3 linked regions of the Actinocatenispora sera genome follow. The protein of the gene in region 1 interacts with the protein of each later gene in a pairwise test. Links are inferred from orthologs where the notes say so. Each region holds a gene or a part of one and is shown on either strand. Other genes may lie near its edges. The genes, in order: rlmB, tsaE and Asera_RS10795.

Region 1 (10,071 bases):
GACAGATAGGCCTCTCGCCACCCGCGGTGCACGACCGGGTGTCCAAGCTGGAGGCCACCGGGGTGATCCTCGGCTACCGCACCCTCGTCGAACCGGAGACCATCGGCCTCGGCGTCACCGCGCTCGTCGGCATCGTGCAGACCGACAGCAGCGAGGCGGACGACATCGCCGCCGAGCTGGCCAAGCTGCCCGAGGTGGAGTCCTGCTACTACCTGGCCGGCCAGGAATCGTTCCTGTGCAAGGTGCGGGTCGGCACGATCGGGCAGCTCGAGACGCTGATCGGCCGGCTCAACCGGGTGCCCGGGGTGGCCCGTACCCACTCGACGATCGCGCTGTCCACCAAGTGGGAGAACCGGCCCCAGCCCCTGACCGACCCGGACGAGCAGTGAGCGTCGGGCGACGACACCAGTAACCGAGCCGAACAGCACGGCGAGCGAAGCGAGCGGAGTGGCGATGAGCGAGGAAGAGTTCCGGATCGAGCACGACACGATGGGCGAGGTCCGGGTACCGGCCAAGGCCAAGTGGCGGGCGCAGACCCAGCGCGCGGTGGAGAACTTCCCGATCTCCGGCCGCACCCTGGAGCACGCGCACATCGCCGCGCTGGCCCAGATCAAGGCGGCGGCCGCCAAGGTCAACGCCGAGCTGGGCGTGATCGACACGGACGTCGCCGAGGCGATCCGGTCCGCCGCCGTCGAGGTCATCGACGGTGCCTGGGACGACCAGTTCCCGATCGACGTGTTCCAGACCGGCTCCGGTACCTCCTCGAACATGAACACCAACGAGGTGCTCGCCACCCTCGCCACCGAGCGCCTCGGCAAGCCGGTCCACCCGAACGACCACGTCAACGCGTCGCAGTCGTCCAACGACGTGTTCCCGTCCTCCATCCACGTCGCCGCCACCGCCGCGGTCATCAACGACCTGGTACCGGCGCTGACCCACCTGGCCGACGCGCTGTCGGCGAAGTCCGCCGAGTTCGCCACCGTGGTCAAGTCCGGCCGTACCCACCTGATGGACGCCACCCCGGTCACCCTCGGCCAGGAGTTCGCCGGGTACGCGGCGCAGGTCCGGTACGGGGTGGAGCGGCTGCAGGCCTCGCTGCCGCGGCTGGCCGAACTGCCCCTCGGCGGTACCGCCGTGGGTACCGGGATCAACACGCCGGCCGGCTTCTCCGCGAAGGTGATCGAGGAGGTCGCCGCGGCGACCAACCTGCCGCTCACCGAGGCGCGGGACCACTTCGAGGCGCAGGGCGCGCGGGACGGGCTGGTCGAGACGTCCGGCCAGCTGCGCACCATCGCAGCCGGGCTGTACAAGATCGTCAACGACCTGCGGTGGATGGGCTCCGGTCCGCGTACCGGCTTGGGCGAGATCGCGCTGCCCGACCTGCAGCCCGGCTCGTCGATCATGCCGGGCAAGGTGAACCCGGTGCTGCCCGAGGCGGTACGCCAGGTCGTCGCGCAGGTCATCGGCAACGACGCGACCGTCGCGTTCGGCGGCACCCTCGGCGACTTCGAGCTCAACGTGATGCTGCCGGTCATCGCGGTCAACGTGCTGGAGTCCGTCCGGCTGATCGCGAACGTGTCCCGGCTGCTCGCCGACCGCTGCGTCGCCGGCATCACCGCGAACGTGGAACGCTGCACCGAGTTCGCCGAGTCCTCCCCGTCGATCGTGACGCCGCTCAACCGGTACCTCGGGTACGAGGAGGGCGCGGCCATCGCCAAGCAGGCGCTGAAGGAGCGCAAGACGATCCGCGAGGTCGTCATCGAGCGGGGTCACGTCTCCTCGGGCAAACTCACCGAGTCGCAGCTCGACGAGATCCTCGACGTCCTCTCCATGACGCATCCGTGACCTCTATGCGCTGAGGTCAACCCGAAGCGCCACTGCGCGGCTGGCGTGCGCTCGGCGCTGGCGGTGTAAAGCCCACCCCCGTCCGGTGCTGCGCGCTCGGCGTGCGGAGTGAGCCCCGTGTTCGCCGCTGCGCGCTCGGCGTGCGGGTGTAAAGGCCACCTCTGTTCGCCGCTTTACCCCGCGTGGGGGAATGCGAGGAGAGGGCTTCGCCCCCTCCTCGCGCTCCTTCCCCGCCAAGGGGATTCCCCTTGGCCATCCCCTTGCCAGGCCCGGTGACGATGCCCCTCGACGCCCAGTGCCCGTCGAAGAAGAACAGGGAACCGGCCCGGCATGTCCATCACGCCAACGCCCGCCTCGCAACGCATCGCGTCGCTTCGTGTCCTGGCGGCCCGCAGGCGGGGTGGGGGTTTGGTTTGGCGTGGCGGGCTCGGCGTCGATGGGTAGGCCGTGCCGACACTCCGATCTTCCGAAACGGCCAGGCGGCGTCCTGCCCGATCACTGCTTCCCCGACGGGGGATTGTCAAGGGGGCGGCTGCCCCCTTGATGGGGAGGGGTGTGGGGAGGGGCGAAGCCCGCTCCCACGGTTCCCCCACGAGGGGTGGAAAGAGGAAACAGAGGTGGGCTTTACACCACCAGCAGAAGCGCACGCCGGCGCGAACAGGGGCGGGCTTTACATCGCGCGCACGCGAGCCGGACGGGCGGCGCTTCGGGTTCACCTCAGCGTATAGAGGTGGGGTTCAGCTCAGCGGATAGAGGTGGACAGAGCGGTGGCGGCGGCGAGGACGCGCGGACCGGTGGTGGTGTCGTCGAGGGTGCCGAGGGCGACGACGCCGACGCTGGCCTCGAGGCCGTCGATGCCGAGGACCGGGGCCGCGACGCCGTAGGCACCGGACTGGAATCCGCCGGCCGAACTGGTCCAGCCGCGCTCACCGCGGCGCCCGGCGAGGATGGCCTGGCCACCGGCGGCAGCGGACAGCGGGTGCCGGGAGCCGGTCCGGTACGCGACGTGCAGCGCGGTCCAGGAGGGCTCGACGACCAGCAGGGCGAGCGCCTCGCCGCCGTCCTCGACGGTCAGGTGCGCGGTGGCACCGAGGTCCTCGGCGAGGGCCCGCAGGATCGGTGACGCCGCCTCGGCGAGCAGCGGCTGGGCCCGCCGGGCGAGCGCCAGTACGCCGATGCCGAGCCGCAGCGGCCCGCCGGGGTCGTGGTGCAGCAGCCCGTGGGCGGCGAGCGTGGCGGCCAGCCGGTAGACGACGGTACGGCCGACGGACAGGTGTTGCGCGGCGGCGCTGATCGAGACACCCCCGGGGTGCTCGGCGACGAGGGCGAGCAGGCGCAGCCCGCGGTCGAGCGTCTGCGCGGTCTCGGTCGCCCTCTCCACAGCCAGACCTTACCGGCTGCCGCCCCCACCACCCCCGGTTGATCATGGTGCGGTGTCGACTGGTAAGCGCTTTCTCCGCGTACCGCGCCGTGATCGACCCGGTGGGGGTGGCGCGGGGTTCGAGGAGTGTGGGCGGGCCGTTACGCTTTCAGGGTGAGCCTGCAGCTGTACGACACCGCGACCCGCTCGGTGCGGGACTTCGTCCCGCGGGAACCCGGCAAGGTCGGGATCTACCTGTGTGGTGTCACCGTGCAGAGCCCGCCGCACATCGGTCACCTGCGCTCCGGCGTCAACTACGACGTGCTGCGCCGCTGGCTGGAGTACCGCGGTCTGGACGTTCGGTTCATCCGGAACATCACCGACATCGACGACAAGGTGCTGGCGCGGGCTGTGGCCGAGGCGGTGCCGTACTGGTCGATCGCGTACCGCAACGAGCGGCTGCTCGACGACGCGTACGACGCGGTGGGGGTGCGGCTGCCCACCTACGAGCCGCGCGCGACCGGGCACATCCCGGAGATCCACGCGCTGATCCAGCGGCTGATCGACCGCGACCACGCCTACGTCACCGACGCCGGCGAGGTCTACTTCGACGTCTCGTCGTTCGCCGACTACGGGGCGCTGTCCGGGCAGCGGCCGGACGAGATGCGCTCCGGTGAGGGCGCCGCGCCCGGCAAGCACAGCCCGCTCGACTTCGCGCTGTGGAAGGGCGTCAAGCCGACCGAACCGGACGACGCCTACTGGCCGTCGCCGTGGGGCCGCGGCCGACCCGGCTGGCACATCGAGTGCTCCGCGATGACCTGGCGCTACCTCGGCGAGGAGTTCGACATCCACGGCGGCGGGCTGGACATCCGGTTCCCGCACCACGAGAACGAGATCGCCCAGTCCCGCGCGGCCGGCTTCGGCTTCGCCCGGTACTGGGTGCACAACGGGCCGCTCAACCTCGGCGGCGAGAAGATGAGCAAGTCGCTCGGCAACGTCGTCGACCTGCCGTCGCTGGCCGCCCGCGGGCTGCGCCCGGCGGAGGTGCGCTACTACCTCTCCGCCGCGCACTACCGCTCGGTCATCGACTACTCGGAGGCCGCGCTGGACGAGGCCGCCGCCGCGTACCGGCGGATCGAGGGGTTCGTGCAGCGGGCGGTGGAGCGGGTCGGGGTGGTCGAGACCGACGGCGTGGTGCCGGCCGGGTTCGAGACGGTGATGGACGACGACCTGAACACGCCGCAGGCGTTCGCGCTGGTGCACGAGACCGTGCGGGCCGGCAACACGGCGCTCGCGGCCGGCGACGACGAGGCGGCCCGGCAGGCGCTCGGCGAGGTCCTGGCGATGCTCGGCGTGCTCGGCCTCGACCCGCTGGCCGGCGCACCGGCCGCCGGCGGCAGCGGCCTCGCCGACACGGTCGACTCGCTCGTCGCGCTGGCCCTGCAACAGCGCGAGGCGGCCCGCGCGCGGCGCGACTGGTCGGCCGCCGACGCCGTGCGTGACCAGCTCAAACAGGCCGGCGTACTGATCGAAGACACCCCGCACGGTCCACGGTGGACACTCGCGGCCAACGCAACGGACGGTCCCTGATGCCCGGCAACTCGCAGCGCCGCAATCGTCGCACCTCGTCGAAGAAGGGGAGCACGTCGGGCTCCGGCGGGCACCACAAGCACTCGCTCGCCGGCAAGGGCCGTACCCTGCCCGCCGACGAGCGGCCGTGGCACAAGCAGTACCGCCCCGGTGAGAACGAGCAGCTGCCGAAGCGGACCAAGTGGAAGCAGGAGAAGGAGCGCCGCAAGGCCGCTGCCGAGGGGCGCGCGCCGAAGGCGGGTGGCCGGCGCGACGCCTCACCGGCGTCCGGCCGCCGCGGCCCGCGGGTGTCCCCGGGCCGACGCAGCAGCACGCCGAAGGACGCGCCGGAGCTGCTGGTCGGGCGCAACCCGGTGGTCGAGGCGCTGCGCGCGCACGTGCCGGTGACCGCGCTGTACGTGGCGCAGGGCATCGAGCTGGACGCCCGGACCACCGAGGCGGTGCGGACCGCCGGTGACCGGGGCATCGCGATCATGGAGGTGTCCCGGGCCGAGCTCGACCGGCTCACCGGCGGCGTGCTGCACCAGGGCATCGGCATCCAGGTCCCGCCGTACGAGTACGAGTCGTTCGAGGACATGCTGGCGGCCTCCGGCGAGGCCCCGGCGCCGCTGCTGGTGGCGCTGGACGGCGTGACCGACCCGCGCAACCTGGGTGCGGTGATCCGGTCGGCCGCGGCGTTCGGCGCGCAGGGCGTGTTCCTGCCGTCCCGGCGGGCGGCGGGGATGACCGCGACCGCGTGGCGCACCTCGGCGGGCGCCGCGGCGCGGCTGCCGGTCGCCCAGGTCACCAACCTGACCCGGGCGCTCAAGCAGTGCCAGCAGGCGGGGTTCGTGGTGGCCGGGCTGGCCGCCGACGGCGACGTCCCGCTGTACCAGCTGGAGGCGTCGGTCGATCCGATCGTGGTGGTCGCCGGCTCCGAGGGCCGCGGGCTGTCCCGGCTGGTCGGCGAGACCTGTGACCTGCGGGTGTCGATCCCGATCGCGTCCGAGGTCGAGTCGCTGAACGCGTCGGTCGCGATGGCCGTCGCGCTCGCCGAGATCGCCCGGATCCGCACCGCCTGATTGCACCGGGTGACCATCCCGGCACGCTGCGGCCGTCCGGCGGAGACCGGGACCGCGCTTGGGCTGCGTCCGTACGATCGGGTCCGGTCGTCGTGCCCAGGCGCCGGCCCCGTCGAGGATCGGAGGGATCCGCCGTGACCACGCCGCTTCAGCCGGGTTTCGGTATCGGGATCGATCTCGGTACGTCGAACACGGTGGCAGTGGTGCGCTCACCGGACGGCCGGACCCGGCCGTTGCTGTTCGACGGGCAGCCGATCCTGCCATCGACGGTGTTCGTGGACGAGTCCGGTCACATCCACGTCGGCCGGGACGCGCAGCGGCTGGCGCAGCTGGATCCGGCCCGGTGCGAGCCGAACCCCAAGCGGCGGATCGACGAGCCGTCGGTACTGCTGGGTGACCGCGAGGTGCCGGTGGTGGCGCTGCTGGCGGGGCTGCTGAAGGAGATCGCGGCCAAGGCGGTCGAGGCGGTCGGGTTCCTCCCGCCCGCCGCGATGACGCACCCGGCGGCCTGGGGCCCGACCCGCCGGGGCGCGCTGCTGGAGGCGGTGCGACAGGCGGGGTGGCCGCCGGTGAAGCTGGTACCGGAGCCGATCGCGGCGGCGCGCTACTTCGCGCAGGTGATGCGCCGGCCGGTGCCGGTCGGGTCGTCGCTGGCCGTGTTCGACTTCGGTGGTGGCACGCTGGATGTCGCGGTGGTGCGCAACGAGGGCACCGGGTTCACGGTGATCGGCTCCGGTGGCGACGAGCGGCTCGGCGGGCTGGATCTGGACGAGGCGCTGGTGACGCACGTCGGCGGCCAGATCGGCCAGCGGTACCCGCAGATCTGGCAGCACCTGTCCCAGCCGACCTCGACCACCGACCGCCGGTACCGCCGGCTGTTCTGGGCGGACGTGGGCGGCGCCAAGGAGATGCTGTCCCGGTCGACGAACGCGCCGGTGCCGGTGCCGGGCGCCGACGCGGCGATCCACCTGACCCGCGACGAGTTGGAGCGGCTGACCACGCCGCTGCTGGATCGCGCCGTCGCAGCGACCGAGGCGACCATCGCTCAGGCCGGCCTGCGGGCCGACCAGCTCTCCGGGCTGTTCCTGGTCGGCGGGTCGAGCCGGGTACCGATGGTCGCCCGGCTGCTGCACGCCAAACTCGGCATCGCGCCGACCGTGCTGGAGCAGCCGGAGCTGCCGGTCGCCGAGGGCGCGCTGGCGGAGCTCGCGCCGGCCGACGCGGCGACCGAGTCGATGCCGTACCCGATGTCGGCGATGCCGGCGAGCCCCGCCGCCGGCATGCCCGTCAGCGCCCTGCCCGGCCAGGCCGGCCCGGTGTCGGGTGCGCCGGGACAGCCGTCCGGCGCGCCGATGTCACCGGGTGGGCCGCCCGGGCCGTACCTGCCGGGCGGGCCACCGCCGGGCGGGCCGGGCGGCTACCCGCAGGCGCAGTTCGGCCAGCCGGCGCCGATCCCGGCCCCGCCGCCGGCGCGACGCGCCTGGTACAAGCGGCCGAAGGTCATCGTGCCCGCCGCCGCGGCCGTCGTGCTGCTGCTCGTCGTGGGCGGGTACCTGCTGCTCCGCAACCCTTACCAGGAACGCGGCTTCGACGGGCTGAAGGCGATCGGCTCGGTGAAGTACGCCGGCGCCGACGACAAGACGTGGGTGCAGGTCGTCGGCGACACCGCGTACACCATGGAGATCGACTCGGGCGAGTCCTACACCAGCTCCGGTACGGCGATCCTGCGGGCGATTCCGCTGGGCCAGAAGCCACTCAAGGCGAAGTGGACGAAGCGGATCGACTCCGGCGGCGCCGACTGGGACACCGACTGGGGCATGCACGTGTACGACGGTGGCGGCATCGCGATCCGCTACGGCCCGGACGGCGACACCCCCGGCCGGTACTACCTGCTCGACCTCGACGGCGGCAGCAACTGGCACAGCGACACCGCCAACAACGAGGCGTTCGGGGTGTCGGTCGCCGCCGGTGTGGTGCTTCGGCAGGCCAGCGACGGCTCCCGGATCACCGCGCTCGGCCTGTCCGACGGGAAGCCGAAGTGGCACCTCGCCGGCATCGCGTACGTCGAGAACACGCCCGGCGATCTGGCCCGGCCGGCCTGGTTCGGCAGCTCGTGGCCGATGCACAGCGCGGAGAAGGCTACCCGCGCGGTGGTCGTCGACACCGACAACGTCGCCACGCTCGTCGACCTCAAGACCGGCCACAAGCTCGCCGACGGCGGCAGCCAGCGGCTCTCCGGCACGACGACCGGCGCCACCACCGGTCCGACCCGGCTGGTCTACAACGGCATGCTGATGGACATGACCCCGGCGGCAGGCTTCCAGATCCGGGCGTACGCGCTCGACTCGATGGACCAGAAGTGGGCGTACCACGGGGGCAGCGGCTACACCCCCGACTGGATCCAGCCGTGCGGCGAGTCGCTGCTGTGCATCAAGGAGCACCGCGGCGACAGCACCGACGGCTCCGCCGAGAAGGGCGTCCGGCTGGTCACGCTGCACCTCGACGACGGCAACAAGGAAGCCTGGCACAAGGACGTCAAGGGCCTCGACGGCGCGATCGGGGTCGGCAACCGGGTCGTCGTCACCGCGCACGACGACAGGGCCACCACCACCGTGTACGACGAGGACGGCACCTTCCAGGAACGCCGGGCCGGGATGGACGCGGCCCGGGTCGACGACGCCACCATGTTGCTCGCCAACGGCGTGGTGGAGACCAACGAGACCGATCCGAACTGGACGATGACCGGGTACGGCGTGCAGTCCGGCAACACCGACACGCTCGGCCCGCTCGCCGCCGACCTGTCCAGGTGCGAGTTCAGCGACACATACCTCGCCTGTTCGGGCGACGGCAAGTTCGAGTTCTGGCGTTTCCGGAGCTGAGCTTGCGCGAATCGCCCCCAGCGGCGCCGTCCTGCGGCACACAATGAGGGCACCCAGGCACTTCCCGCTGGTACCGGGTGGCACGGTCGCCGTCCGTGCGCATGCCGGTACCGCGACTGCAGAGAGTAGGAACAGCAAGGGAGGCACCGGTAGCCGCCGGTGCCTCCCTTGTCGCTGTCCCGCCGCTTCCCGGCCGCGGACGCGAGCGGGGCACCGGCCCGAAGGCCGATGCCCCGCATCGCTGGAACGGTGTCGCTCAGGCCTCGACGCGCTCGCCGGTCGACGCGTTGAAGATGTGCGGCGTGCTCTGCGGCTTGAGGTAGACGGTGTCGCCCATGTTCGGCGTGTTCCGCCCCTCGGTACGGATGACGAACTGCTCCTCGGTGCCGTCCAGGTCGGCGCGGCCGTAGACGTACGCGTCCGAGCCGAGCTCCTCGACCAGGTCGACGGTCATCGACAGGCCGCCGTCACCCTGGCCGACCAGCTGCACGTCCTCCGGCCGGAAGCCCACGGTCACCTTGCCGTCGGCGCCCTCGCCGGCCGCGGCGACCGCCTCGCGGGTCAGCGGTACCTGCAGGCCACCCAGGTGCGCGCCGGCGTCGCCGAGCTTGACGGTCTTGATGTTCATCGCCGGCGAACCGATGAAGCCGGCCACGAACACGTTCTTCGGCTTGTCGTACAGCACCCGCGGGGTGTCGACCTGCTGCAGCAGGCCGTCCTTGAGCACGGCGACCCGGTGGCCCATGGTCATGGCCTCGGTCTGGTCGTGCGTCACGTACACGGTGGTGGTGCCGAGGCGGGCCTGCAGCGCGGCGATCTGCGAACGGGTCTGCACGCGCAGCTTCGCGTCCAGGTTCGACAGCGGCTCGTCCATCAGGAAGACCTGCGGCTCACGCACGATCGCGCGGCCCATCGCGACCCGCTGCCGCTGGCCACCGGACAGCGCCTTCGGCTTGCGGTCCAGGTACTCCTGCAGGTTCAGCAGGGCCGCGGCCTCCTTGACCCGGCGCTCGATCTCCGGCTTCGGCGTCTTGCGCAGCTTCAGCGCGAAGGCCATGTTGTCGAAGACCGTCATGTGCGGGTACAGCGCGTAGTTCTGGAACACCATGGCGATGTCGCGCGCCTTGGGGGGAAGGTTGGAGACGTCCTTGCCGTCGATCAGGATGGCGCCGCGGTCGACGTCCTCCAGACCGGCGAGCATCCGCAGCGAGGTGGACTTGCCGCAGCCGGACGGGCCGACGAGAACGAGGAACTCGCCGTCCTCGATCTCCAGGTTGAGCGAGTCGACGGCCGGCTTCGTGGTGCCCGGGTAGATCCGGGAAGCGGCGTCGTAGGT
Region 2 (10,070 bases), 1.5 Mb from region 1 along the record:
CGGCGGGGTTGGGGCGGATCGGTGCGCCGTGCGACACAGTTCGACGATTTCCCTACCGCGCGCCGGGGCACCGGCACATAGGGTGCCGTTTCGTGGAGACGGGGTTCACCCGGCGCCGGTTGACCGACCGGGAGGCCGGCACGGTACTGGCGTCGCTGCGCGCCTGGGAACCGTCGGCCGGCTGCGGGTGGCAGCTGCAGGCCGGTGACCTCGGCTGGGCGCTGCGGTTCGAGCCGGCTATCCGGGACGAGCAGATCCGGGTCTGGTGGGACGCCACCGGGCGCTGCGCCGCAGTGATCCTGTGCGACCAGCCGGGCAGTGCCCGCTGCGCCGTCAACCCCGCGTACCTGCACGACTCGACGCTGGCCGACGCGGTCCTCGCCGACCTGTCCCGGCGGCTGGACCGGGCCGGCGGCGGGCCCTGGATCGACCCGCCGCCCGGCCCCGGCGCGCTGACCCGCGCGCTGCTCGCCGCCGGCTACGAGCCGGACCCGGACATCTGGCTGCACCTGTGGCGCCCGCTGCCCGGCGCGGTGGCCGAACCCCCGGCCGAACCCACGGTACGGGCGTTCCGGTCCGCCGACGCGGCCCAGCGGGTGGCCGTGCAGCACGCCGCGTTTCCCGGCTCGTCGCTCACTCCCGAGCGGTACCAGCGGCTGCGCGCGGTGCCCGGCTACCGCGCCGAGCTCGACCTGGTCGGCACGGTGGACGACCGGATCACCGCGTTCTGCCTCGCCTGGCTCGGCCCGCCGGGTGGCACCGCGCTGCTCGAGCCGGCCGGTACGCATCCGGGGCACCGCCGGCGCGGCCACGCCAGCGCGGTGATCGCCGAGGCGTTCCGCCGCTTGGCCCGGCTCGGCGCCACCGGAGTCGCCGTGCTCACGCCGGTCTCCAACCGCCCCGCGGTCGCCCTGTACCGCGCCCTCGGCTTCACCGCCGTGGCCGAACGCCGCTCCTACTGGCCGGCCCCGCCCTGACACCCCACGCCGCGCCGGTCCCGCCCTGACACCCACGCCGCGTTGCTCCCGCCCTGACTCCCACGCCGCGTTGATCAAGGGATTCGTCCCCGCGATCCTGGCACGATGCTCCCGAATCCCTTGATCAACGAGCCTGGACGGGCGCTGGGCGGGCGGCGGGCGGGCGGTGGGAGGCGGGCGGGCGCTGGGCGGGTGGCGGGGGCCGGTAGCGTGCGGGCGTGACGCGCGCGATTCTGTTCGACCTGTTCGGCACGCTGGTGCCCGGCGACACCTCGGTACAGCGGGACGAGGTGTCCCGGCGGATCTCCGCGGTGCTCGGCGTGGACGCCGAGCGGTTCGCCGCCGAGGTACGGGCCAGCCGCAAGGACCGGTTCACCGGCCACCTCGGCGACCTACCCGAGACGATGCGTACCCTCGCCGAGCGGGTCGGTGGCCGGCCCACCGCCGCCGCGGTCGACAGCGCGGTCCGGCAGCGGCTCGCCCTGACCCGGCGCCAGCTGCACCCCGCCCCGGGCGTACTGGCCGCGCTGGATGCCTTGCGCGACAAGGGTTGGCGCCTCGCGCTGGTGACCAACTGCAGCGCCGAGGTGCCGCTGTTGTGGCGGGAGACCGAGTTCGTCGACCGGTTCGAACTGGCGGTGTTCTCCAGCACGCTCGGCTACGCGAAGCCGGACCCGCGCGCCTACCTGGCCGCGGTGGTGGCGTTGAACCTGCCGCCGACGTCGTGTGCGTTCGTCGGCGACGGCGCGAGCGGCGAGCTGTCCGGTGCGGCGGCGCTGGGGCTGCCGACGGTACTGGCCGACACCGCGATCGCCGACCCCTGGGCGGACACCGCGGGCTGGACCGGCCCCCGGGTCTCCAGCCTCGCCGAGCTGGACGCGCTGCTCGACGACCTGGTACCGGACGGGGCATAGCTCGGCGGCCGGACCCCATCACCGGCTCGGGCCGAGCGTGCCCCGCCGGTTCGGATCCGGCGAGGCACGGGGTCGCTCAGCGGTCGACCGGGACGAAGTCCCAGGAGTGCGGCGGCCGGGGCACCAGCCGCGCCGGCGGTTCGGCGATCTCCGCCGGCTGGTCGCGCCAGCGGGAGAGCACCACGATCCGCTCGTCGCCGGACCGGAACACCTCGGTACCCAGGTGCCCCGGCTCCACCGCGAACGCCGGCACGACCGCCTTGTACACCCAGTCGAGCAGTTCCGGGAACTCGGCGGGATGCGCCCTGGCCTCCCACATCCGTACGATCACGACCCCATTCTCGTCGGCCTCACCGTTTCGCGGTAGGGCTCGCGAGCTGCGCCGCGACGGAGGATCCCGACCGCGAGTACGCCGACCGCAACGGCGCCGGTCACCGCGACCAACCGCTCGAACAGCCCGCCCAGGCCCGCGTTCTGGGTCAGCACGTCGGCGACGGCGAAGGCAAGGACCAGGATCGCCGCCCAGCGGGCCGGCCAGGCCCACCGCTGCCAGCCCGGCGTTCGGCGCATCGCCGCGGCCAGGAAGAACCCGGCGACGACGAGAAGCAGTACGCCGAGCGAGGTGACGACGTTGTCCGTACTGCCGCCTGCGTTGGAGATCTGCTTGATGGCGGTGCAGCCCGGGTCGGCCATCCGGCAGGCGAGCCGTTCCTGCGAGCTCAGCAGGTCACCGAGGCCGACCACGGACAGCGCGAGCAGCGCGGTACCCAGGGCCGCCCGCCAACCGCCGGGACGCAGCGTCGGCCACACCGAGCGCAGCGCGAAGACGATCGTCGCGGCGCCGCACACGGTGAAGACGACGATGGGGACCATGGCGTGCGGCGCGCCGATCGCGGACATGTCGCTGACGGTGTGCTTCAGGACGCTGTAGCGCGGGCCCTGCCAGAACGCGGCGGCGATCATGACCACGAGGAAGACGACCTGCGCCGCGGCGCCGAGCCAGGCCCAGCGCGCCGGCCCGGGCCGGCGCCGCGGCGAAGCCCTCGGTGCGTCGCCGACTGCGGGACTGGATGCTGGTGTGGATCCGCTGTCCATCGATGACGCTCCTGGGTACGGCCGCGGCGTCGTGCCGCGACATCCGCCCAGAACGCTACGATCGGGCGGCGCAGGGTAAGTCACCCCAAGGTGGACAACTCCCGGTAGCTCTCACGGGGGACCGCCCGGTCGCGCCGGCCGGGTCAGTCGCGGTCGCGCACCAGGCCCACCCGGTAGGCGAGGACCACCGCCTGCACCCGGTCGCGCAACTGGAGCTTGGCGAGGATGCGTGAGACGTAGGTCTTCACGGTCTCGGTACCGATGAAAAGGACCCCGGCGATCTCGGCGTTCGACAACCCGGCAGCGACCAGTTTGAGCACCTCGGTCTCGCGCCGGGTCAGCGCGGACAGCGGGTGTCCCGCCGAGGGTTGGGCGGGATCGTCGTTCCTGATCCGGGCGGCGAACCGGCCGATCAGCCGGCGAGTGACCGCCGGGTCGAGCAACGAATCCCCGGCGGCGACCGTGCGTACCCCTTCGATCAGCTGGGCGGGCAGACAGTCCTTGAGCAGGAACCCGCTCGCCCCGGCCCGCAGCGCCGCGTAGACGTACTCGTCGATGTTGAAGGTGGTGACGACCAGCACCTTCACCGGGTCCGGCACCCCCGGGCCGGCAAGCAGGCGGGTCGCCTCGATGCCGTCGAGCACCGGCATCCTGACATCCATCACGACCACGTCGGGGCGCAGCCGGCGGGCGCCGTCCACCGCCGCCCGCCCGTTGCTCGCCTCACCTGCCACCTCGAACCCGGGCTGCGCGGCGAACGTGGTGGAGTAACCGGTACGCACCAAAGGCTGGTCGTCGCAAACCAGGATGCGGATCGGCGCCGAGCCGGTCATTCGCGCACTCCCGCCGACGGAATCCGGGCGCTGACCACGAACCCACCACCGGGTCGGGCACCGGCGGACAGTTCCCCACCGCACAGGTTCACCCGTTCGCGCAGGCCGGTGAGTCCGCGTCCCGGGGTGAAGGCGCGCTCGGCGATGACCGGACCCGCGCTGGTGACGTCGATCCGGATCTCCGTGCCGTACCGTACCCGGACCACGGTGCGGCGGCCGGGCGCGTGCTTCACCGCGTTGGTCAGGGCTTCCTGCACCACCCGGTACGCGGCGTGTTGCGCAGCGCCGGCGATGGGCGCGTCGTCACCGTCCTCGAACAGTTCCGCCGGCTGTCCCGCCAGCCGGGTTCGCTCGACCAGATCGCGGAACCGACCGGATGCCGGCGCCTCCTCCACGGAGGGTGCGGGAACCCCCGGCCGCGGACCGGCCGCGCCCTCGGGCCCCTCGAGCACACCGAGCAGATGCCGCAGTTCCGCCAGCGCCCGCCGCCCGGTTCCGCTAATGGCAGAGAGGCTGTCCACAGCCCGGTCTGGCGCCGAGCCGACCAGATACTGGGCCGAGTCGGCCTGGACGACGATGGCGGTCACGTGGTGGGTCACCACGTCGTGGATCTCCCGGACGATGCGGGCCCGCTCGGCCGCCGTGGCCTGCTGCGCGCTCTCCCGGCGCCGCTCGACCTCCGCCGCCTGCCTGGCGCGCATCCAGGAGCCGGCTCGCCAGCAGATGACCAGCGCGAGGTAGAAGGTGCCGTAGTCGATCAGTCGTTCCGGCGACCGCAGGGCGTGCAGGGTGACGGAAAGTGCGACGTAGCCGGCGGTCGCTACCGCGGCCACCCCGCGCCGGGAGCGACCGAGATGGGCGCCGGCGCTGTACACCGCGACGAACAGCCCCGCACTGGCGAAGTCGGTGCGGTAGCCCAGCGATTGGAACGCGGCGAAGGAACCGGTCACCACCACGAGGCACAGCAAAGGCCACCGGCGCCGTACCGACAGCGGCAGGCACTGACCCAGGGTCAGCAGAACGGACCACGTGTCAGCCGGGCGTACCGCCAGCTGACCGAACTGCAGGCCGTTTCCGGCGAGTTGCGGCACGAAGGACGCGGCTGCCAGCACGGCGGCCAAGCCGAGGTCCCACGAAGCCGCGCCGCGCGCACCCCCCGGCAGGCGTAGCCGCCTGGCCAGTGCTGCCGCCGAGTCGAGCACGGCTCACATCCGGTTGGCGAGTGACACGGTGGTCACCGGGAGGGACGAGTCGGCCGGGATGTCCAGTGTGGACGGCGGTACCGCGGCCGCGACGAGATGCGACCCGAGGGCGGCGACCATCGCCCCGTTGTCGGTGCACAGCTTCGGCCGCGGCACCCGGACCCGGATCCCGTACCGCTCGGCGCGCTCGGTGGCCATCGCCCGCAGCCGCGAGTTCGCCGCCACCCCGCCGCCGATCAGCAGGGTGTCGATCCCGTGCTCCTGGCAGGCGTCGATCGCCTTGCGGGACAGCACGTCGCAGACCGCCTCCTGGAAGGATGCGGCGACGTCGTCCACCGGTACCGGCTCGCCGGACCGTTGCCGCGCCTCGACCCAGCGGGCCACCGCGGTCTTGAGCCCGGAGAAGGAGAAGTCGAACCGGTGCCGCTGCAGGTCCCGCGGCGCGGTGAGACCGCGCGGGAAGTCGATCGCGACCGGATCGCCGTTGCGGGCCGCCTTGTCGATCGGCGGGCCACCCGGGAACGGCAGCCCGAGCAGCCGGGCCACCTTGTCGAATGCCTCCCCGGCCGCGTCGTCGATGGTGGCGCCGAGCGGCTCGACCCGGCCGGCCAGGTCCTCCACCATCAGCAGCGAGGAGTGCCCGCCGGACACCAGCATCGCGATCGCCGGCTCGGGCAGCGGACCGTGCTCCAGGGTGTCCACCGCGACGTGCGCGGACAGGTGGTTCACCCCGTACAGCGGCTTGTTCGCGGCCAGCGCGTACGCCTTCGCGGCGGCGACGCCGACCAGCAGGGCGCCGGCCAGTCCCGGGCCGGCGGTGACCGCGACGGCGTCCACATCGGACAGCCGTACCCCGGCGGTGTCGAGCGCCTCGCGCATGGTGCCGGCCATCGCCGCCAGGTGCGCCCGGCTCGCCACTTCCGGCACCACCCCGCCGTACTTGGCGTGCTCGGACATGCTGGAGGCGACGGCGTCGGCGAGCAGCGTGGTGCCGCGCACCACGCCGATCCCGGTCTCGTCGCACGACGTCTCGATGCCCAGCACCAGCGGCCCGTCGGCGCCCGCCGCGCGCTCCTGCTCAGTCACTGCCCGAAGCCTCTCTTCTCAGTACCAACGCGTCGGTGTTGCTCGGTTGGTAGTAGCCGCGGCGCCGGCCGACCTCGACGAACCCGTAGCGACCGTACAGCGTCCGGGCCGGCTCGTTGTCGACCGCGACCTCCAGCAGCACGTGCGTCGCGCCGTGCCGGTCCGCCTCCGCGAGCAGGTCGTCCAGCAGGGCCCGGCCGACGCCGGCGCGCTGCCGGTCCCGGCGTACCGCGATGTTGTGGATCCACGCCTCGTCCGGGCCGGTGACGGCGAGTCCGGCGTAGCCGACGATGCCGGTGTCGTCGCGGGCGATCCGGTAGTAGTGGCCGGCGGCGAGCTCGCTCCAGAACATCGCCGCGCTCCACCGCTCCGCGCCGAACAGCTCGTCCTCGATCGGCAGCAGTTCGCGGATGTGCCACCAGCGCAGCCGCTCGATCCGCACCTCGCTCACCGGCCCGGGCCCGCTTCCTCGCGCCGGCTCAACGGGTGGCGGCCGGCTTGGGTGCGGCGGCCGGCGTCACGTCGGGTCGCCGCAGGTACCGGGGTACCAGCGTCTCGCCCGGCGCACCGGCCCGGATCCGGTCGGCGGCCAGCGCGACCAGTGCGGTACCGACCGGGTAGCGCGGCTCGTCGGCCACCGGCACGCCGAGGATCTCCGCGTACTGCACCGCGCCGGCACCGACCGCCCGGTCGACGGCCAACCCGTCGGCGACCTCGGCGGGCCTGGCCACCGCCGGCCCGGTCTGCCGGACCCCGTCGAGGTAGGTCGCCCAGTAGATCTCCTTGCGCCGCGCGTCGGTGGCGACCAGCACCCGGCCGGCACCGGCGACCGCGCCGAGCGCGTCCAGCGTGCACACGTCGTACGTGGGGATCGCCAGGGTCTGGCCGAGCGCGGTGGCGGTCACCAGCCCCACCCGCAGGCCGGTGAACGGCCCCGGACCGGTACCGGCGACCACGGCAACCAGATCGGCCGGCGTGCGCCCGGTCGCGGTCAGCACCGCCTCGATCGCCGGCGCGAGCCGCTCGCCGTGCGCCTGCGCGGCCACGGTCACCTCGGTGGCCAGTTCCCGCACATCGTCGTCGGTCACCTCGGCGAGCACCGCGGTCACCGCCGCTGTCGCCGTGTCAACACCCAGTACCAGCACGTACCCATCCTGCCTTGCGGTCGTCCGCGCCCGCGGACCGACCTTCGACCACCCGACCGGCCGCCGGTGCCGCCGTCGGCAGTTACCGAGACGGCGAGCCCCCCGACCGCGCCGGAGCGCACCCGACACTGGCACCATCGGCGAATGGGCACATGGCGGCTGAGCAGGACGTACGAGAGCGAATCGGGCACCGTTCGGTGGGACGTGCTCGGCCCGGACGGGGCCGAACCGGTCGTCCTGCTGCACGGCACCCCGTTCGCCTCGTACGTGTGGCGCAACGTCGCCGCGGCCCTCGCCGCCACGTACCGGGTGTACGTCTGGGACATGCCGGGCTACGGGGCGTCGGCGATGGCAGCCGGGCAGGACGTGTCCCTCGGCGCGCAGTCCCGGGTGTTCACCGAACTGCTCGAGCACTGGCGGCTGCCCGCGCCCGCCGTGGTGGCGCACGACTTCGGCGGCGCCGTCGCGCTGCGGGCGTTGCTGCTGCACCACGCCCGGTACCGGCGGCTCGGTCTGGTCGACCCGGTCGCGCTCGCGCCGTGGGGTTCGCCGTTCTTCCGGCTGGTCGGCGCCAACACCGAGGTGTTCGAGCAGCTTCCCGGCCACCTGCACGAGGCGCTGGTGCGACGGTACGTGGCGTCGGCGAGCGCACCGGGGCTGCCTCCCCCGACGCTGGACGCGCTGGTCAGGCCGTGGCTGGGCGACACCGGTCAGTCCGCGTTCTACCGGCAGATCGCGCAGGCCGACCAGAGCTACACCGACGAGTTCCGGGACCTGCTCGGCGACATTGCCATCCCGACACTGATCTGCTGGGGCGGCGACGACGAGTGGATCCCGCTCGACCGCGGCCGGGAACTCGCCGGCCTGATCGGGCCGGCCGAACTGACCGTCGTCCCCGGGGCCGGCCACCTGGTCCAGGAGGACGCCCCGGCCCAGCTCACCGCCGCGCTGCTGCCCTTCCTCGGCGCCTGATGCCGCGGTCGCGCGGACGTCCCCGGGCAGGCTTCGACCTGGGTACCGCCGGCTAGGGTGTCAGAGGGTGGCGAGGCGGTCGGCCCAGTCGCCGCCGTGCGGGATCAGGGTGGCGGTGCGGGTGTCGTCGTCGAGCCGGTCGATGCGCACCTCCAGGTGAGCGTCCGCGAGCTGCTCGACCAGTCCCTGCCCCCACTCGACCACCGTCACCGAGTCCTCGGCGCTGGCGTCCAGGTCCAGGTCGTCGACCTCCAGCGCGCCGCCCAGCCGGTACGCGTCGACGTGCACCAGCGGCAGCCGACCGCCCCGCGCCGGGTCCGGCGGGTGCACCCGGGCGATCACGAAAGTCGGGCTGGTGACGTCACCGCGCACGCCCAGTCCGGCGCCGATCCCCTGGGTCAGCGCGGTCTTTCCGGCACCGAGCGGACCGACCAGGACGACCAGGTCGCCGGCCCGCAGCAACCGGGCCAGCCGCTCGCCGAACGCCCGCGTATCATCCACAGTGGACAGTTCATGGTGGACGGTGCCGATCACGTGGTACTCCTCTTCTTCGCGGCCGCCACCAGCAGCACGCGCAGCGGCTCGGTGACCGCGTCCGGGTACTCCAGCAAAGCCATGTGCCCCGCGTCCGGCAACACCAGCAGCGTCGCGTTCGGCAGCAGCCGGGTGATCTCCTGCGCGTGCGACAGCGGCGTGAACACGTCGGAGTCGCCGGCGATCACCAGCACCCTGGTGTGCCGCAAGGCTTCCAGCGCGCGGTAGCGGCGGTGCTCGTACAGCGTCTTGACGTAGCCGGCGATCGACTCGACCGAGGTGCGCGCGTTCATCCGCTCCACGTACTTCACCACGGCCGGGCTCGGCGTCGCACCGGCGAACCCGTACCGCCGGGTCAGCAGGTACGCGATGTCGCCGGCGGCGCCGCGGGCCCGGTCGATGATGCCCGGCGTCAGCTTCGCCGCGTTCGCCAGCGCCGGCAGCAGGCTCGCCCGGGGCAGCAACTTGGGCAGCCCCAACGGAACCCCGGCCAGCTCGCCGGCCGAGGTGGAAACGAACGTGACCGCGCGGATCCGGCCGCCCGGCTCGAACAGCTCCGGGTGGCGCTCGGCCAGCGCCATGATGGTCATCCCACCCATCGAGTGACCGACCAGCGCCAGCGGGCCGTCCGGCGCGACCTCCTCGATCACCCGCCACAGCGCGCCGCCGAGCGCGTCGATCGAGTACTCCCCCGCCGGCAGCCGACCGGACCGGCCGTGGCCCGGCTGGTCGTAGGCGACCAGCCGCAGCCGCGGTGACGTCAACTCGGTCAACGCCCGGCGCTGGAAGTGGAACGTGCCGGAATCCAGCGCGTACCCGTGCACGAACACGACGGTCAGCGCCGGCGCACCACGCCCCGGCGGCTCCACCACCTCGACGTGCAGGTCGACGCCCTCGTCGGTGGTGACGACCAGCTCCGCGTCCGCCGGCAGCGCGTCGAACGGCTCGTCCGCGTACGGGTCGACCGGGGCCGGGGCGCGATCGCGCCGGGTCAGCAGCGCCCGCACCGCGAGGCCGCCGGCGACCCCCGCCGCCGCGGCACCGACAGCCGCGCCCACCAGCCCGGCGGTACGGGCCCTGCTGCGTCGATCGGGCATTACGCCGCGCCGCCGACGTACCGCCGCACCGCGCGCGAGATGCCCAGCCGGCACACCACCTCGTAGTTGATCGTGCCGATCACATCGGCCCAGTCGTCCGCCGTCGGCTCGCCGCCGTCGCCCGGCCCGAACAGCACCGCGACGTCCCCGTCCCCCACCGGAGCGTCGCCGACGTCCACCACGAACTGGTCCATGCAGACCCGCCCGGCGATGGT
Region 3 (7,767 bases), 1.5 Mb from region 1 along the record:
CTGCGCTTCCGGCGTGCTGGGGTGAAGGCTCCCTCTGCCGCGGCGCCGCTCGGCGTGTGGGTGTAAAGGCCACCTCTGTTCGCCGCTTTACCCCGCGTGGGGGAATGCGAGGAGAGGGCTTCGCCCCCTCCTCGCGCTCCTTCCCCGCCAAGGGGATTCCCCTTGGCCATCCCCTTACCCATCCCGGTGACGATGCCCCTCGACGCCAAGCGCGTGTCGAAGAAGACCGGGGCCCGGGCCCGGCATGTCCATCACGGCAACGCCCGCCTCGCAACGCTTCGCGTCGCGTCGCTTCGTGTCTTGGCGGCCCGCAACCGGGTGGGGTGGTTGGCGTGGCGGGTCCGGCCTCGATGGGTAGGCCGCACCGACACCCCGTCGTTCCGAAACGGGCCAGGCGGGGTCAGGATCTCGTCTCTGCTTTTCCGGTGGGGGATTGTCAAGGGGCGACTGCCCCCTTGACGGGGAGGGGTGTGGGGAGGGGCGAAGCCCGCTCCCCACGGTTCCCCCACGAGGGGTGAAAGAAGGAACAGAGGTGGCCTTTACACCGCCAGCAAGAGCGCACGCAGCGGCGAACAGGATTTACACCGCTAACAGCAGCGAGCGCCGGCGCGAACAGGGGTGGCGGGGCTGCGCCGCAACAACGTGCGCACGAACGGGGAGAGAGGCGTCTGGAACCTCTCTCCCCGTTCGGGCCTGACACCCGGACCATTCCGGTGGGCCCGGCTGCCAGACCAAGGCGGCAAACCCCCGCCGAGCGGGGAACGTCGCGCCCGGTGCCCGCCCGCACCCCCCAGTTCCGGGCGGGTACCGGCACGCGACGATGGACACCGCTGTGTGTGCGTCCCAACACGAATCGTTGTGGACGTCGCCATCATGCCTGTCGTTCCGCGCGTCGTCCACCGTCGAATCGTCGGCCCCGGCGCGCAGTGCACCGCCGGAACGACTCTGCGTAGCCGTGAACGTTCCCGGAATCGCCGCACACCGGGCGGTCGCCCGCCCCCGAAAGCGGTACGACCGCTACCCTGCGTACAGGTTCAGCTTCCTCATCTGAAAGTGTGTGCGGCAACGTTCCCGCTGGTCAGAGAGCGGACAACGGGCCGGAGTCCGGACAGTACATCCATCGCGGTCACCGGCCCGTGCGTAGCCGCCTCGCGACCGGCCAGCCCGTGCGCGAATGCCGCGGCGATCGCCGCCCGCTCCGCCGGCAGCCCAGCCGCGAGCAGCGACCCCAGCAGGCCGGACAGCACGTCGCCGGAGCCCGCCGTGGCGAGCACGGCCGTACCGGTGGAGTTGACCAGGCAGCGGCCGTCCGGGCTGGCGACCACCGTCCGGTCGCCCTTCAGCAGCACGGTCACGCCGAGCCGGGCGGCCAGCTCCCGCGCCGCGGCCGGCCGGTCGTCGCCCGGCTCGGCGCCGGCGAGCCGGGCGAACTCCCGGTCGTGCGGCGTCAGTACGGTCGGCGCGGTGCGGTCGGCGAGCCAACCGACCGGGTCGTCGGCGAGCAGCGTCAGGCCGTCCGCGTCGACGCACACCGGTACGTCGGCGGCGAGCGCGGCGCGCAGCTCACCCTTGGCCCGCACGTCGGTACCGAGGCCGGAGCCCACCACCCAGGCCTGCACCCGGCCGGCGTCACCGACCCGGTCCGCGATGACCGCGGGCGGCCAGGCCCGGCGAACGTGGTCGGCCGCGTGGCCGGCGTAGCGCACGAACCCGGCCGGGCCGGCCAGCGCGCCGCCGACCGACAGCACCGCCGCCCCGCTGTACGCCTCCGAGCCGGTGGCGACGCCGACCACCCCGCGGGTGTACTTGTCCGACGACGGCACCGGCACCGGCCAGATCGCGGCGATGTCGTCGGCGTCCGGTACCGACAGCGCCGGCAGCGCCGGCGACACCGACCACCCCGACGGCCCGTCCGCCTCCGCCACCGGGGCGGTGGGCAGGTACGGGGCCAGGCCGATGTCGATCAGTTCGACCAGACCGGCCCGCGGCGCCGCCGGCCCCACCACCAGGGACGGCTTGTACGTGCCGAACGTGACCGTGACATCGGCCCACACCGACTCGGCCGGCGCGGCACCGGTGTCCACGTCGACCCCCGACGGTACGTCGACCGCCAGCACCGGCGCGCCGGTCCCGGCGACCGCCCGTACCGCCGCGAGCGCGTCCGGCCGCAGCCCCGGCCGCCCACCGATGCCGACGATCCCGTCCAGAACCAGGTCGACCGGGCCGGACACCTCGTCGACCAGCCGGCCGCCGGCGGCACGAAAGTCGGCCAGGCCGGCGGCGTGGGTGTGCTCACCGGCCAGCAGCAGCGCCCGTACCTGCGCGCCGCGACGCGCCAGCCGGGCGCCGGCGAACAGCGTGTCGCCACCGTTGTTGCCGGCCCCCACCAGCAGCAACACCCGGGACGAGTAGACGCCGCGGTCGGCCAGCAGGCCGGCGGCCCGCACCGCCAGGCCGGCCGCCGCCCGCTGCATCAGGGCGCCGTCCGGCACGGTCGCCATCAGCGCCTGCTCGGCGGCACGCACCTGCGCCACCCCGTACGCGTGCCTCATGCGTTCCCCTCCGCAACGACCATGGCCGAGGCGATCCCGCCGTCGTGCGACAGCGACAGGTGCCAGCGCGCGATGCCGTGCTCGGCGGCGACGTCGGCGACCCTACCGGTGACCGTCAGCCACGGCCGGCCCGCCCGGTCGACGACCACCTCGCAGTCGCGCCAGTTCAGGCCGGCCGGTGCACCGAGCGCCTTTGCCACCGCCTCCTTGGCCGCGAACCGGGCCGCCAGCGACTCCGGCGCCCGCGGGTGACCGACCGCGGTCACCCGCTCATCATCGGTGAACAACCGATCCGCGAGCAGCGGCGTGCGCAGCAGCGCCCGCGCGAACCGCTCCACCAACACCACGTCCACTCCCACCCCGATGATCACGCCCCCACCCTGACACACCGGCGGCCCCTTCGAGTTCCGTCGGGCGCTGCCGCCCGCGTTCAAGCGGCCCCACGCGCCGAACGGCTGGGGGGACGGCCGGGGCCGGCTGTGGCAGCCTGGGTAGCCTGCCCGCACCGCACGCCTGCCCGCACCGCCTGGAGGACGCGCCCATGACCGGTACGGACGACTACGACGAGAACCTCTGGCTGGAGGAGATCGACTCGCCGCGCGCGCTGGACTGGGTCCGCGAACGCAACGCGGAGACGATCGCCGCGCTGGCCGGGCCGGAGTTCGAGGCGCTGCGCGAGACCATCCGGGAGGTGCTCGACGCCGACGACCGGATCCCCTATGTCACCCGCCGCGGGGCGTACCGGTACAACTTCTGGCGCGACGCCCAGCATCCGCGCGGGCTGTGGCGCCGCACCACCCCGGAGTCGTACCGGAGCGAGCAGCCGGCGTGGGAGACGGTGCTGGACGTGGACCGGCTCGCCGCCGACGAGGGCGAGAACTGGGTGTGGGGCGGCGCGACGGTCCTGCGGCCGGAGTACACCCGGGCGCTGGTGTCGCTGTCCCGGGGCGGGGCGGACGCGAGCGTGGTTCGCGAGTACGACATCGAGCGCCGGGAGTTCGTCGCCGACGGGTTCGTGCTGCCCGAGGCGAAGACGTCGATCGACTGGATCGACGCCGACCGCATCTACGTCGCCACCGACTTCGGCCCGGACACGCTGACCACCGCCGGGCTGCCCCGCACCGTACGGGAGTGGCGGCGCGGCACCCCGCTCGCCGACGCCACGCTGGTGTACGAGGGCGAGCCGACGGACTCGAGCGTGGCGGCGTGGCACGACGACACCCCGGGATTCGAACGCGACTTCGTGCACCGTTCGGTCGACTTCTACCGCACCGAGTGGTACCTGCGGGACGGCGCCACGCTGCGCCGGATCCCGGTGCCGGACGACGCGATCGCCTCGGTCAACCGGGACTGGCTGCTGATCGAGCTGCGCTCGGCCTGGCAGGTCGGCGGCATCGAGCACGCCGCCGGCTCGCTGCTCGCCACCCGGTTCACCGAGTTCCTCGCCAGTACCGCCGACGGCGCCGCACCCGAGCTGGTGGTGCTGTTCGCGCCGGACGACCGCACCGCGCTGGCCGGCTGGTCCTGGACCCGGCACCGGCTGATCGTCACCGAGCTGCGTGACGTCTCCAGCCACCTGCGGGTACTCACCCCCGCCGAGTCCGGGCCGTGGCACGCGGCGTCGCTGACCGCGCTGCCGCCGCACAGCGACGCCTCCGCGTTCGGTACCGACAGCGACGTGGACGACGAGTACCAGCTCACCGTCGAGGGTTTCCTGACCCCGTCCACCGTGTACCTGGGGACCGCGGGCGGCGACGACGCGGTAGCGGTGAAGCGCGAGCCGCGCTACTTCGACGCGGCGGGACTCGCGGTGCGCCAGCACTTCACCGCGTCGGCGGACGGCACGAAGGTGCCGTACTTCGTGGTCGGGCCGGACACCGACGAGCCGCTGCCGACCCTGCTGTACGGCTACGGCGGGTTCGAGATCTCCCTGCTGCCCGGCTATTCCGGCGTCGTCGGCCGGACCTGGCTGGCCCGTGGATTCCGGTACGCGGTGGCGAACACCCGCGGCGGCGCCGAGTACGGCTCGCCCTGGCACACCGCCGCGCTGCGCGCCGACCGGCGCCGGGTGTACGACGACTTCGCCGCGGTGGCAACGGATCTGGCCGAGCGCGGGCTCACCACGCCGAGCCGGCTGGGCATCCTCGGCGGCAGCAACGGCGGGCTGCTGACCGCGCTGATGACGATGCGCCGGCCCGAGCTGTTCGGCGCGGCGGTCAGCGAGGTGCCGCTGACCGACATGCGCCGCTACCACCGCCTGCTCGCCGGCGCGCTGTGGGTGCCCGAGTACGGCGACCCGGACGTCGCCGACGACTGGGCGTTCCTGCGCGAGTTCTCGCCGTACCACCAGATCCGGCCGGACGGCGACTACCCGCCGCTGCTGGTCACCACCTCGACCCGGGACGACCGGGTGCATCCGGGGCACGCCCGTAAGATGGTCGCCCGGCTCCGCACGAGCGGACACGACGTGTCGTACTACGAGAACATCGAGGGCGGCCATGCCGGGGCCGCGGACAACGCCCAGGCCGCCTTCCTCTCCGCCCTCGTCCACCACTTCCTGCACCGCCACCTGGTCGATGCCGACCGCGCCTGACGATCCGCGCCACCTGGTCGACGCCGACCACCGCTGACGATCCGCGCCACCTGGTCGATGCCGACGGCCCCGACGATCCGCGCCGCGCCTGGTCGGCGCCGGCCGCGCCGGCGGTCTGCGCCGGTGCGGAGCGGGCGGGCGGCGGTCAGGACCACATGTCGGCCGGGCGGATCGGCCCACCGGCCAGCAGCCGGGCCAGGTCGGCCAGCACCGTCGCCACGCCGGCCAGGTGCCACTCGTCCGAGCGGCCCTTGGCCGCCGCGGCAACCATCCGGGCGCACGCGGTACCGAGCATCTCGGCCGCCACCGGCAGCGGCCCGGCCAGCAGCCGGGCGGCCGCGGCGATGCCCGCCGCGACGCCCGGATCCGTGTCGTCGAACCGGGTCTGCGCGGTGGCGTCGGCGGCGAACCGCTCGGCCCGGCCGGCGTCGTCGGTGAGCACCGCGCAGCACGCCAGCAGCCAGGCGCGGTCGACCGGATCGCCGCTCCCGTAGGCGATCCGTACCGCCTCCTCGACGGTGGCGGGGTCGCACCGCGGGCCCCCGGTCAGCACCTGGTAGGTCAGCACGGAGACCCAGGTGTTCGGCGTGGCCTGCGTCCGGGCGCACCGCAGCGCCTCCGCGGCGAGCTCGGCGCCGCGGTCCGGGTCGGCCGCCGCGACGGTGACCGCCGCCGACGCCAGTGTGCTCGCCCGGGCGTCCGGATCGTCGAGGTAGCCGGCGATCCGCACCGCCCGCGCCGGATCGACCAGCGCCGCCGCCTGCCCGACGCAGAGCAGGCCGTCCCGGCGCTGCTGCTGGTCGGCCATCCCCTCGACGACCAGCTCGGCGACCTCGAGCAGCGCAGCCGCACGGGCCGGCAGCACCGCCCGCAGCGCCGCCGCGAGTTCCCCCAACGCCATGACCTGCCAGTACGGGTCGGGCACCGCCAGCACCGTCCGAGCCGCCGCGGACGCCATCGGCGCCAGCTCGGGCAGGTCGGCCGCGGCCAGCGCGGCCATCACCTCGCCGAGCGCGCCGGCCCGGAACCGGGCGTCGTGGGTGGCCCGGGCGACCGCGTCGGCCTCGACGGCGAGCTGCCGGGCCCGATCCGGTGCCACCCGCGCCACCGCTGCGGCCAGGTGGGCCCAGGCCGGCGCCCGATCGGCCGGCGCGGACACCCGGCGGGCGAGCTGCTCCGCCTGGGCGAGCAGCCGGTACGCCCGGTCGGTGCGGGCCCGCCGCGGGTCGGCCGCACCGCCGCCCGCTGCGGACCGGGCGAGCAGCCCGAGCAGGGCGCCGTGCACGCCGACCAGTTCCGGCTGGTTGACCCCGGTCGGCGTCACCCCGAGCTCGCGATGCAGCACGGTGGCCACCACCGGCATCCGGCTCATCCCGCCGGTCAGGAACATCGGCCCCGGTAGCGGAGACGCCAGCCCGGCGTCCCGGAGCGCGTCGCGCAGCGCCTCGATGGCGTCGCCGACCAGCGGTTCGGCGATCCCCTCCAGCTCTGCCCGCGAGATCGGCGCGTCGACGCCGACCAGCGGCACGTGCACCGTCGCCTGCGGGGTGCGGGACAGCATCTCCTTCGCGGCCCGCACGTCGGCGACCAGCTGCTGCCGCGCCCGCCGGTCGTCCGGCGTCTCTGGCGCACGGATCCGTTGCCACGCAACGGAATCCCGCTCCTGGTAGCTACGGTCGAGGTGGTCGATCAGTTCCTCGTCCAGGTTCAGCCCGCCGGCCTCGGCGAGCCGTTCGGTCGCCAGGACCCGGTCGCCGAACACGACCGAGACCTCGGCGGTACCACCGAGATCGAGCACTGTCAGCGGCGCTGCCCGGGCACCGAACAGCCGCTGGAAGTACCGCGCGGCGGCGATCGGCGCGGCATCGAACAGCACCGTGCCCAGACCCGCGGACTCCGCCGCCGCCGCCAGCACCGACCGTTCCCGCTCGGCCCAGCCGGCCGGGCAGGTCAGCACGACGCGATCGGGGGCGGTGCCGACGGCCCTGGTCGCCTCCGCGGCGACCCGGCCCAGGATCGCGGCCAGCGCCGTCGCGACCGGCACGTCGTCGCCCAGCGGTATCGTCTCGTCGGCGATCCGCAGCAGCGGGTTCGGCGCGAACCGTTCCGGGGCCAGCCGGGCCGCATGCACCGCGTCCCGGCCGGCGAGCAGGCTTCCGTCGGGCTGGGCGAACACCGCCGAGGGCAGCAGCGGCGAGGCGTCGAACAGCAGCGGCTCGAGCCGGCCGTCCGGGTGGCCCACCATCGCCACCGTGTGCACCGTGCCCAGGTCGACCGCCAACGCGCATCCCACCGCCACCGGGCTCCTCCGTCCGATCGGCGCGCAGGCAGCGCCTGCCGTACCGCTCCGACCGTAGCGACCTCGCACCAACAGCCGACACCGTGCGCTGTTGCTAGCGTGGACGGATGGAACATCGCAGACTGGGCGGCAGTGGGTTGCAGGTCAGCGCCGTGACGTACGGGAACTGGCTGACCCACGGCAAGGACACCGAGCAGGTGGCGCGCGAGTGCGTCGCCGCCGCGCTCGACGTCGGCATCACCACGTTCGACACCGCCGACGTGTACGGCGCGCCCGACTACGGCGCCGCCGAGGAGGTGCTCGGCTCGGCACTGCGCCGGGTG

What was found.
Region 2: the proteins of rlmB (region 1) and tsaE interact in binary tests that used the Escherichia coli proteins (3 or more experiments, as listed by UniProt). The link is inferred for Actinocatenispora sera from one-to-one orthologs.
Region 3: the proteins of rlmB (region 1) and Asera_RS10795 interact in binary tests that used the Escherichia coli proteins (3 or more experiments, as listed by UniProt). The link is inferred for Actinocatenispora sera from one-to-one orthologs.

What each region holds. Positions count from the first base shown.
Region 1 is NZ_AP023354.1:703,296-713,366, reverse strand. Bases 3,826-6,825 are described here. They hold rlmB (23S rRNA (guanosine(2251)-2'-O)-methyltransferase RlmB), read left to right. Parts: upstream 3,826-4,794; coding sequence 4,795-5,856; downstream 5,857-6,825. Other genes in these bases: Asera_RS32935 (Hsp70 family protein), read left to right, coding at 5,991-6,825; cysS (cysteine--tRNA ligase), read left to right, coding at 3,826-4,795. In the rest of the region: Asera_RS03250 (Lrp/AsnC family transcriptional regulator), read left to right, coding at 1-389; Asera_RS03245 (class II fumarate hydratase), read left to right, coding at 454-1,845; Asera_RS03240 (IclR family transcriptional regulator), read right to left, coding at 2,588-3,226; more of cysS, read left to right, coding at 3,380-3,825; more of Asera_RS32935, read left to right, coding at 6,826-8,735; Asera_RS03220 (ABC transporter ATP-binding protein), read right to left, coding at 8,992-10,071. UniProt on the Escherichia coli protein: Specifically methylates the ribose of guanosine 2251 in 23S rRNA.
Region 2 is NZ_AP023354.1:2,235,981-2,246,050, reverse strand. The notes cover bases 7,022-10,020. They hold tsaE (tRNA (adenosine(37)-N6)-threonylcarbamoyltransferase complex ATPase subunit type 1 TsaE), read right to left. Parts: upstream 8,759-10,020; coding sequence 8,285-8,758; downstream 7,022-8,284. Other genes in these bases: alr (alanine racemase), read right to left, coding at 9,855-10,020; Asera_RS10805 (alpha/beta fold hydrolase), read right to left, coding at 8,755-9,816; Asera_RS10815 (alpha/beta fold hydrolase), read left to right, coding at 7,397-8,224; tsaB (tRNA (adenosine(37)-N6)-threonylcarbamoyltransferase complex dimerization subunit type 1 TsaB), read right to left, coding at 7,022-7,252. In the rest of the region: Asera_RS10860 (GNAT family N-acetyltransferase), read left to right, coding at 93-977; Asera_RS10855 (HAD family hydrolase), read left to right, coding at 1,196-1,891; Asera_RS10850 (antibiotic biosynthesis monooxygenase family protein), read right to left, coding at 1,968-2,222; Asera_RS10845 (DUF998 domain-containing protein), read right to left, coding at 2,219-2,986; Asera_RS10840 (response regulator), read right to left, coding at 3,130-3,819; Asera_RS10835 (sensor histidine kinase), read right to left, coding at 3,816-4,940; tRNA (adenosine(37)-N6)-threonylcarbamoyltransferase complex transferase subunit TsaD, read right to left, coding at 5,025-6,107; rimI (ribosomal protein S18-alanine N-acetyltransferase), read right to left, coding at 6,100-6,558; more of tsaB, read right to left, coding at 6,587-7,021; more of alr, read right to left, coding at 10,021-10,070. UniProt on the Escherichia coli protein: Required for the formation of a threonylcarbamoyl group on adenosine at position 37 (t(6)A37) in tRNAs that read codons beginning with adenine.
Region 3 is NZ_AP023354.1:2,227,166-2,234,932, reverse strand. The notes cover bases 299-3,236. They hold Asera_RS10795 (NAD(P)H-hydrate dehydratase), read right to left. Parts: upstream 2,553-3,236; coding sequence 1,044-2,552; downstream 299-1,043. Other genes in these bases: Asera_RS10785 (prolyl oligopeptidase family serine peptidase), read left to right, coding at 3,094-3,236; Asera_RS10790 (holo-ACP synthase), read right to left, coding at 2,549-2,923. Outside these bases: more of Asera_RS10785, read left to right, coding at 3,237-5,145; Asera_RS10780 (Hsp70 family protein), read right to left, coding at 5,291-7,444; Asera_RS10775 (aldo/keto reductase family protein), read left to right, coding at 7,552-7,767. UniProt on the Escherichia coli protein: Bifunctional enzyme that catalyzes the epimerization of the S- and R-forms of NAD(P)HX and the dehydration of the S-form of NAD(P)HX at the expense of ADP, which is converted to AMP.